2 regions of the Lysinibacillus sp. HST-98 genome follow, and region 2 is predicted to be linked to the other one. Evidence: a T-box and tRNA genes for the amino acid it is inferred to sense, from the RefSeq annotation. Region 2 holds a T-box; the other holds one or more tRNA genes.
What was found. The T-box of region 2 lies ahead of cysS (cysteine--tRNA ligase). A T-box ahead of a tRNA ligase gene usually reads a tRNA of that ligase, here a tRNA-Cys.

Region 1: it encodes a tRNA-Cys, which carries the amino acid that the T-box ahead of cysS (cysteine--tRNA ligase) is inferred to sense. The anticodon was not compared.

Annotation. Positions count from the first base shown of each region.
Region 1 is NZ_JAENHX010000009.1:155,836-160,418, forward strand. It holds gene JIN86_RS18730 (3-hydroxyacyl-CoA dehydrogenase) at 1-134, shown strand, start outside; gene JIN86_RS18735 (hypothetical protein) at 328-528, opposite strand; gene JIN86_RS18740 (sigma-70 family RNA polymerase sigma factor) at 532-1,122, opposite strand; gene JIN86_RS18745 (glutaredoxin family protein) at 1,267-1,509, opposite strand; tRNA gene JIN86_RS18750 (tRNA-Cys) at 1,642-1,712, shown strand; gene JIN86_RS18755 (YvrJ family protein) at 1,754-1,927, shown strand; gene JIN86_RS18760 (hypothetical protein) at 1,933-2,121, shown strand; gene JIN86_RS18765 (hypothetical protein) at 3,417-4,097, shown strand.
Region 2 is NZ_JAENHX010000008.1:152,548-157,130, reverse strand. It holds gene JIN86_RS17520 (NYN domain-containing protein) at 1-347, opposite strand, end outside; gene rlmB (23S rRNA (guanosine(2251)-2'-O)-methyltransferase RlmB) at 350-1,102, opposite strand; gene JIN86_RS17510 (Mini-ribonuclease 3) at 1,102-1,542, opposite strand; gene cysS (cysteine--tRNA ligase) at 1,527-2,927, opposite strand; T-box leader at 2,988-3,206, opposite strand; gene gltX (glutamate--tRNA ligase) at 3,257-4,583, opposite strand, start outside.

The sequences.
Region 1 (4,583 bases), on a different contig from region 2:
AAAACATGAAAAAATTAGCCAACCTCTTAAAAACAGAGTATATCGACAAAGGCAAACTCGGTCGCGCAACAGGTGAAGGCTTCTACACATATCCAAACCCAAGCTTTGCTAAACCAGATTTCTTAAAAGGCTAACCAAAAAAAAAAAGATGTACATAGTACCTTTTACTATGTGCATCTTTTTTTCCAATGTTCGTAGTGACAATCCGAACTTCAGATAAGCCGCGTAAGTTATTCCATCATGCATGTAGGAATGAACTCTGGCAACAACAGTATATGTAATCTGGTGACTACTTGAACACCAGAATAGAAAATCGCCTGGTAGCTTTCACAAGAAAAAGTCCCAAAAACTAGGCGCGTCTTGAAATTTTACTGTTGCAAGCTTTTCTATAATTTTTAATTTAATTTCTTGTTCTAGGTCTTCCCTTTCCTGATAGTCTGTATTGTGTAAACAATGTTTAATTTTTGGGATGAAATTCTCGATTATTGTTAGCGTCTCTTCAGTATGTTGATTTTCTAAAGTTCCCATAATTTATTCCTCCTTTTTTCCGAGTGAATGATTGAGTTTATTTAAAGCCTTTCTATGATGATTGGATATATTCTGGGGAGTTGTTTGTAATAATTGAGCTATCTCTTTTATAGAAAGCTCTTTTACATAAATCATCTCTAAAATTTGAAGCTGTTTTACCGTTAGTTTTTGCAAGGACTTTAAGAGCTGTCCATCCTCTATATTGTCCAATAATCCTCCACCAATTAAATGATCTAGCCCATTTTCATTGCGTGTATCTTCTATTAGCTCTTTTAGGGTCGTCTCCCCCTCCTCTGATAATCCCTTATCTAATATTAATAAAGACCGATTTTGCAGCCTTCTTCTTTTTTTATCAAAATCTAAACTAAAGAAATAAATTAAATTACTTACATATTTGATCTTCCTAACATTTATATAGTGCGATTGAAAAGATTCATCAACGAGTTTCTTATTCAAATCAGTTGGATATAAGATCGCTTTTTGCACCAAATAAAGATTTTGGGAATCCGACAAAAAGCTTTTAATAATTGGATTGTTAACCTGCTCATTATTTCTATAGAAAAATTCCTCTATTTTTTGTTTATCATTCTTCATTTAATAATCCCTCCTATTATCCGCCTTCTTTCTATATAAAGTGAATGTTGTATCTATATTATAAACCAAAATAAGAACAAACGTTCTTAAAAAAGATAAAAAAAATCACCTTTTATACAAAAAAGGTGATTTAATCCAAATTATTTAAATATCTAATATAGCTTTTATTTTTTCTGGCTGATAACCAATAATTCTTTCTACTTTATTATCAGCAACTAATAAAGTAAATGGGATAGCGCTACTATTAAATTGCTTAAACTCCATTAATACGTGCTCTTCATTAATATCCTTATTAATATAAGTAATATTATTTTCCTCTAACCACTCCTTCAACCTAACACAATATTGACATCCATCGCTTGAATATACTGTTATATCATACTTCATCTTAGAGACCTCCTTTTTTCTATAAAGAGGATTAAAACATAAGAAATGAAACCACGACAAAATAACATTTTTTTATAGGAGGGTTGTTTTTATTACAGAAGAATCCTCTTTACATAGTACAGTTACAATTTTGGTGATATAGCCAAGCGGTAAGGCAAGGGTCTGCAAAACCTGGATCCTCGGTTCGAATCCGAGTATCACCTTATATTACTAATTTGGAGTAAGAGGGAGGGTGATTTACATTATGACACCAGAAAATGTTCCAATTTGGATTAGCCTAATAGGAAATTTCGGATTCCCTATTGCCATAACAGTCTATCTGTTCATTCGCTTTGAAAGGAAAATAGATAAATTAGAAGCTGTCATCATGGAGTTATCTGAAGTTATAAAATCTCTTAATTACAAGAAAGGAGGGTAATCCACATGGAAATTGAAAAATTAATGGCCTGTTACTGTAAAGCAAGAGAAGTTCAATCATTTTATACAAATTGTTTAGCGAGTGACAGTCTGTCCCCAAAAGAACGCGATTTACTAATAAATCTTATACAAAATACCAGTATTTCTTCTAATTTATTGAGGGAATATTGTCAGATTCATGCTAATGAAATATGATCTATTAACAAAAATAAACCCATCAAATAATTTAGGTTAAGAACTACCTAATTTTATTTGATGGGTTTTAATTTTTAATAAGTGATTTAAGCTTCTTTAAATCCAAACGTTCCTATTAAAAATGCTATTAGAAATATTATTAGCAAAATGGAATTGAGGATAATTAAAAGTAATTCTACTACCTCATCTCATACCATACCACTTTTTATACAGTCGAATAACAAGAAATCAACATTTATGGAGCAACTTTTATATTATTATGTAATGTCGATAATAAGGTTTTTTCATAATCTTTAAGTACTGACTATTATAAATAAAAAAAGGCAAAGTTGATTTCAGGCAAGGAATGGTTTATTCGATGTGATGAAAACTGTAAATAACACGTGTGGTATAATTGTAATAAAGTCAAACCTTCATTTACATACAAAGGTGCGGTGCTATTTGCAAAGAAAAATTTTTACGTATTTATCAATAATTTTCTTATTTTTAACATTTCTGATTGGATTGGCTCCTCAATATATTCTGGGAATTAGCATGACAATTCCATTTATTTTAGGAATTTCAGGACTAATATTTGCTATTTTAGGGATAAAGGGACCCACTCGTATGATTTTAGTTGTCCTTAATTCGTTTATATTAGTAGTGTTTATCGGGATTTATCTAATGGCTTTTTATGGATTTAATAAACCTTAAAAGAAGCAAAGTTTATCTTTAAAAGTCAGAATGATAGGAATTTTATGATAGTCTACAAAGAATAGCTATACTATATCTTCTTATAATAATCCATAGTATTTTTTAGGCTAAATAGATGAAAAGTATATAATTGGATTCTCGGGTCTTGCTTTTTTGTATTTGGTGCTTATGAGCCTTCATTATAATTGCCAAAAAGGCGTAGTTTTTGAGATATTTTAGTATTGGTTAAAAATAAATGCGCGAATAGGTCCTAAATTATTTTTCAGAACAATATAAAGAAAAAATTGTACTTTTTATTTCTCTCTTAATCATTCTATTCTATTTAATTAAAATAACTATTAATTATAATGCATATTACCTATATTCTAAATGTACTACTTTAATCGTTTTATCAAATTCCATAGATTCGAGCTATTAGCCTCCTTATTCATAACGTAACAAACCATTCAAAAGCATATAATTTCGTTTTATAGGTTTAATTTATATTTCCTGAAAAAAATTTAAAAATGCAGTTTAAATCTCCAGTTGTATTTCACTTTACATAGTAATGAAGCACATCATACTAAATGTTGCTTCAAATACTGTAAAAGGGAGAGAAAACAATGACTGAAAAACAAACTAAATCAGGAATTAAAGAGTTATCGAAAAATGAGGTTAACAATTTAGTTGAAAAAGCATTGGCAAATGAAAGTGTGCAGACGCTTATCAACAACTCACTAAATCATTACCCTGCTATTAAAGCTAAGTATACTGATCTTCGAGCTTTAATAACACAATCATTAGGCGGAGAATTTACTAAAGGAACTACCCCTGTACAAGTTCTTACTTTAGTTATGGAAGAACTTCAGACAGTAATTACTTTTACTGTCGAAAACGCAGAATTTAAAGCTGTTTCGCATTTCCATGGTCATTCAAGTGTTATCGAAGTTACACAATCTGTTGGAGTAAATTTATTCCCAATTGTAACTATTAAGATTAATGGAGAGTATTTCGATTATGAATGGCACACAAACCCATTATATGATGTCAATGAATTACGTTCTTCTACACAAAATAATGAACTTAATCTAATGTGGTCAAATTGTACTATCTGTACTACTGTTTGTGACACTATCCAAGGTTTAGGATGTACCTTAGCTGGTACAGCAGCTTGTATGGTAGCTTGTGCTCCAATCGGTACTGTAGCGTGTCCATTTATTTGTGCAGCTGTTTTTGGATTAGTATGCCTTAGCGAAAATAAGATCACATGTGGACCAGGTTGTAAATCATTAGGGTTTTGCTAAATAGAAATAACAAGTTATAAAGTTAATATCTCCCCACCAATAATGTTATAATTAAAATAGGAGGGGAGATTCTTGTTAGCCTATAAGAGAATAATTATAATACATTTACTTATTATGTTTTCTAGCATTTTTATTAGTTTTCAGATAAAAGGTATATGGATAGGATTACTTATATTTTTATTGGTGTATGCTTCTCTTTTTTGGTTGTTTATTGGACTACCTTATGCATTTCAAACAAAGTCGAAGTTTTTCGAAAGGTATTGGAATTGGTTAGTAAAAGGTGGGAAAATTGGTCCAAAAAGCTAAAGATTTATTCTTTAATATTGCTTAATAATAGTAACAGAATACTCAATTTTATAAGAGAAATATTAAATTTAATCTACCTCCGAAAATGTTAGACTTTTACTAACATTTCAGAGGTAGATTTTTGTTTAATATTGAGCGAATTTCTCCTTTTTATTTATTATCATCTTCCTTCTAACACTT
Region 2 (4,583 bases):
CCATTCCCAAATATAACACTTTGCTCTGCCATATCAGAAGTTGCTACATGAATTTGTATATTTCTAGCCTTTAATTCATGCGTCATTTTTTCAATACGTTCATCTGCTGTTTCATTTTTTCGTGTATAAATGACTTCTACATCATTTTCTATATAAGATTGCTCTACTCCTGGTACAAGATGTGCGTCAAAAACAATAATTACGCGCCAACCCATCGCTGCTTTATATTCAGCCATGAGTTCTATCAACCTTCTACGCGCATCCTCAAAATTCGTATCACGCAATGGCCGCAGCTCTTTCCAAGATCCAATCATATTATAGCCATCAACAAGCAAAATGTTTTTCATTGTTACTCAATCGCTTCTTGACGTTTACGATACACTTCGTACATTAATAAAGCCGCTGCTACTGATGCGTTCAGTGATGTGACATGCCCAACCATCGGTAAGTGATATAAAAAATCGCATTTCTCTTTTAATAAACGCCCCATCCCTTTGCCCTCACTACCGATAATGATGGCTAATGGTAATGTTGCATCCATTTTTCGATAATCTGCAGATCCCTTTGCATCTGTCCCTGCAATCCATATACCACGTTCTTTTAATTCATCTATTGTTTGAGCAAGGTTGTTTACACGTACAACCGGAACGTGTTCAATCGCTCCTGTAGATGCCTTTGCCACTACTGCTGTTAAACTCACTGATCGGCGCTTAGGAATAATAATACCATGTGCCCCTATAGCATCAGCCGTTCTCATAATAGACCCTAGATTATGAGGATCCTCTAACTCATCTAAGATTAAGAAAAAAGGATCTTCCTGTTTATTAGCCGCTGCTGCAAATAAATCCTCAAGTTCAGCATACTTATAAGCGGCAACAGAAGCAACGATTCCTTGATGATTAGCACTTGATAATTGATCAACTTTCTTTTTTGGGACAAATTGAACTATAACACCACGTTCACGGGCTAAATCTAGCAGTTCATTGACGCCAGATTTCTTTACTCCTTCTGCAATCCATACTTTATTCATATCGCGGCCTGAACGAAGTGCTTCTAACACTGGGTTTTTACCGGCAATAATTTCACCATTCTGTTCTGCCATTATTTAGACACTCCTTTTGATTCCTCGATTATTTGAATAGCATATGCAATGATTTCGTAGACGCGTTCTAGTTCATTCAATAAATATAAACTACCAAGCACTGCCTCAAAGCCTGAGCTATTACGATAGGTCTGGACATCCGTATTTTTTGGTACAGAGCCGGATTTGGCATTGCGTCCACGGCGGAACACAGCCAATTCCTCCTCTGTTAAATAATTTTCATCTATCATGCGATGAACGATCATAGATTGCGCTTTTGCTGAAACGTAGCGAGTTGCCTCTCGATGTAGTGTGTTTGGTTTAACACGACCAGAGCGTAGCAAATATTCTCGGACCTTTTGTTCCAATACGGCATCACCCATATAGGCTAACGCCAGCGCTTTTAATTGTTTAACATCTTCATTGCGAAGTTTATCCAACTTAATTACCCTCGTTTCCATCTAGTTCCTTGTCGTGTATCTTCTAAAATGATACCTTGGGCTTGCAAATGGTCACGGATCTCATCAGAACGAGCAAAATCACGACTTTTACGTGCCTCAACGCGCTCTTGTAATAATTCTTCAATTTCTTCGTCTAATAGTTCTTCTTCTTTTGCAAATTCAATACCTAAGACGTCACCTAGTACTTCAAAGGTTTCAATAAAAGTTTCTAATACCTTCTTGCAAGTATTGGCTTCACTTAAGTAAATGTTAGCAATACGAGCTACTTCAAATAATACAGAAATAGCGTTGGCTGTATTAAAATCATCGTCCATTGCCTCTTCAAAATGCGCTTTTTGTTCCGTAATTTTGTTCAGCCATTCTTCTGAATGATCACCTAAGCTTACGGTAGTCGTAAGGCGGTGCTTCACATTGTTGTATGCTGTACGAATACGCTCTAAACCTGACGCAGCAGCTTCTACTAGATCCTTCGCAAAGTTAATTGGATGACGATAATGGACAGATAGCATGAAGAAACGCAATATCTGCGGGTCAATTTGTTTACGGATATCATTCACAAGAATAAAATTCCCAAGAGATTTGGACATCTTTTCATTATCAATATTAATATACCCGTTATGCATCCAATAACGCGCAAATGTTTTATCATTGTGTGCCTCTGATTGAGCAATTTCATTTTCGTGGTGAGGGAAAGTTAAATCCTGCCCACCAGCATGAATATCAATAGTATCTCCTAAATGTTCACGAGCCATTACAGAACACTCAATATGCCACCCTGGACGGCCATCTCCCCATGGGCTTTGCCAGAATATCTCACCTGGCTTAGCAGCTTTCCATAAAGCGAAATCTAGCGCATCATCTTTTTTCTCGCCCGCTTCAATACGAGCACCGATTTTTAAATCGTCAACTGATTGGTGTGATAATTTACCGTAGCCATCAAATTTACGAGTACGGTAATATACATCTCCAGCAGACTCATAAGCGTAGCCCTTTTCAATTAGCACTTGAATAAATTGAATGATATCGTCCATATGCTCTGTCACACGTGGATGAACATCTGCTTTTTTGCATCCCAGTGCTGTAACATCTTCAAAATAGGCTGCAATAAAGCGCTCTGTTAATTCATGCACTTCTTCACCAAGCTCATTTGCTGCTTTAATAATTTTATCGTCTACATCCGTAAAATTGGAAACAAACTTTACATCATAGCCTTTATACTGAAAATAACGACGTACTGTATCATAAACAATTACAGGACGTGAATTCCCAATATGGATATAGTTATACACCGTAGGACCGCAGACATACATTTTTACCTTGCCCTCTTCTAGCGGTACAAAGGTTTCCTTTTGTCGTGTTAATGAGTTAAAAATTTGAATACCCATTGTGTTTCACTCTCCTTTTCTGTTGAATAAAAAAGCGCCCCTATCACTCCTAAAAGGAATGACAGAGACGCTCGATTTGCGTGGTTCCACTCTGATTGAAGACAAAAAGCCTTCCACTTTGGACATCCATTAACGGGGATGACTCGATAAAGCCTACTCTCGTTCAGCTTTATGCTCAAAGGTGCATTTCAGTTTTGCCTAGGCTCAGACCACTTTCAGCCGATGATGGTCCTCTCTTAAGAGCATGCGCCACTTACTTCTCCTTATCAACGCTTTTTCAATGTAAATACATTTTACAACGAAAGAATGAATTGTCAATAAATTTATCTTTATTGTGCAAATTTCTCTACACGGTCAATTGCTTTCTCTTTACCAATTAAACAAATGGCGTTCGGCAACTCTGGTCCATGTGTTTCACCAGTTGTCACAACACGGATTGGCATGAACAGATTTTTACCTTTATGACCAGTTGTCTTTTGTACAGCTTTAATTGCAGCTTTTACCGCATCTGGTGTAAACTCTTCTAGCTCTTCCAATTGCGCTTTAAATGCTGCCATTACTTCAGGTACTTGCTCTCCTGCTAAAACCTCTTTTGCTTCTTCATCATATTCAATATGGTCGTTAAAGAATAGGCTAGATAATTCGACAATTTCTGCACCAAAGCTCATTTGGTCATGATAAAGCGCAATTAAATCCGTCGCCCAAGCATGTTGCTCTGCAGTCAATTCTTCAGGTAATAAGCCTGCTTTTTGTAGGTGTGGTAAAGATAATGCTACAACTTCTTCCAAAGACAATTTTTTAATATATTGATTATTCATCCATGTTAGCTTTTGTTTATCGAACATAGATGGTGATTTTGAAAGACGTTTCTCATCAAAAATTTTGATAAATTCTTCTTTTGAGAAAATCTCTTCTTCTCCCTCTGGAGACCAACCAAGTAGCGCAAAGAAGTTAAACATCGCTTCAGGAAGATAACCTAAATCTTTATATTGCGTAACAAATTGAATAATCGATTCATCACGCTTTGATAGTTTTTTACGGTTTTCGTTAATAATTAATGTCATATGACCAAAGCGTGGATATTCCCAACCAAATGCATCAAAGATCATCATTTGCTTTGGTGTATTCGATAAATGCTCCTCACCGCGGAAAACGTGAGAGATTTCCATAAAGTGATCATCTAAAACAACTGCATAGTTATATGTTGGAATACCATTAGCTTTTACAAGTACCCAATCACCAATATCTTTAGATTCAAATGTAACTTGTCCACGAACTAAATCTTCAAATTCGTATGTTACATTTTCAGGTACACGCATACGAATTGTGTATGGCTCACCTGCCGCTTCTTTAGCAGCGACTTCATCTGCTGATAAGTGGCGACATGTACCATCATAAGTAGGAGCCGCTACACCTCTTGCTTTTTGTTCTTCACGAGATGCTTCAAGCTTTTCAGAAGAACAGAAACACTTGTAGGCTACACCTTGCTCTAATAGTTTTTCAGCGTGTTCTTTATAAATATCAAGACGTTCCATTTGACGATAAGGCGCATAAGGTCCACCAATATCAATGGACTCATCATATTCAATACCTAACCATTTTAGGTTATCTAGCTGAGATGCTTCTCCGCCCTCTACATTACGTTCAATATCCGTA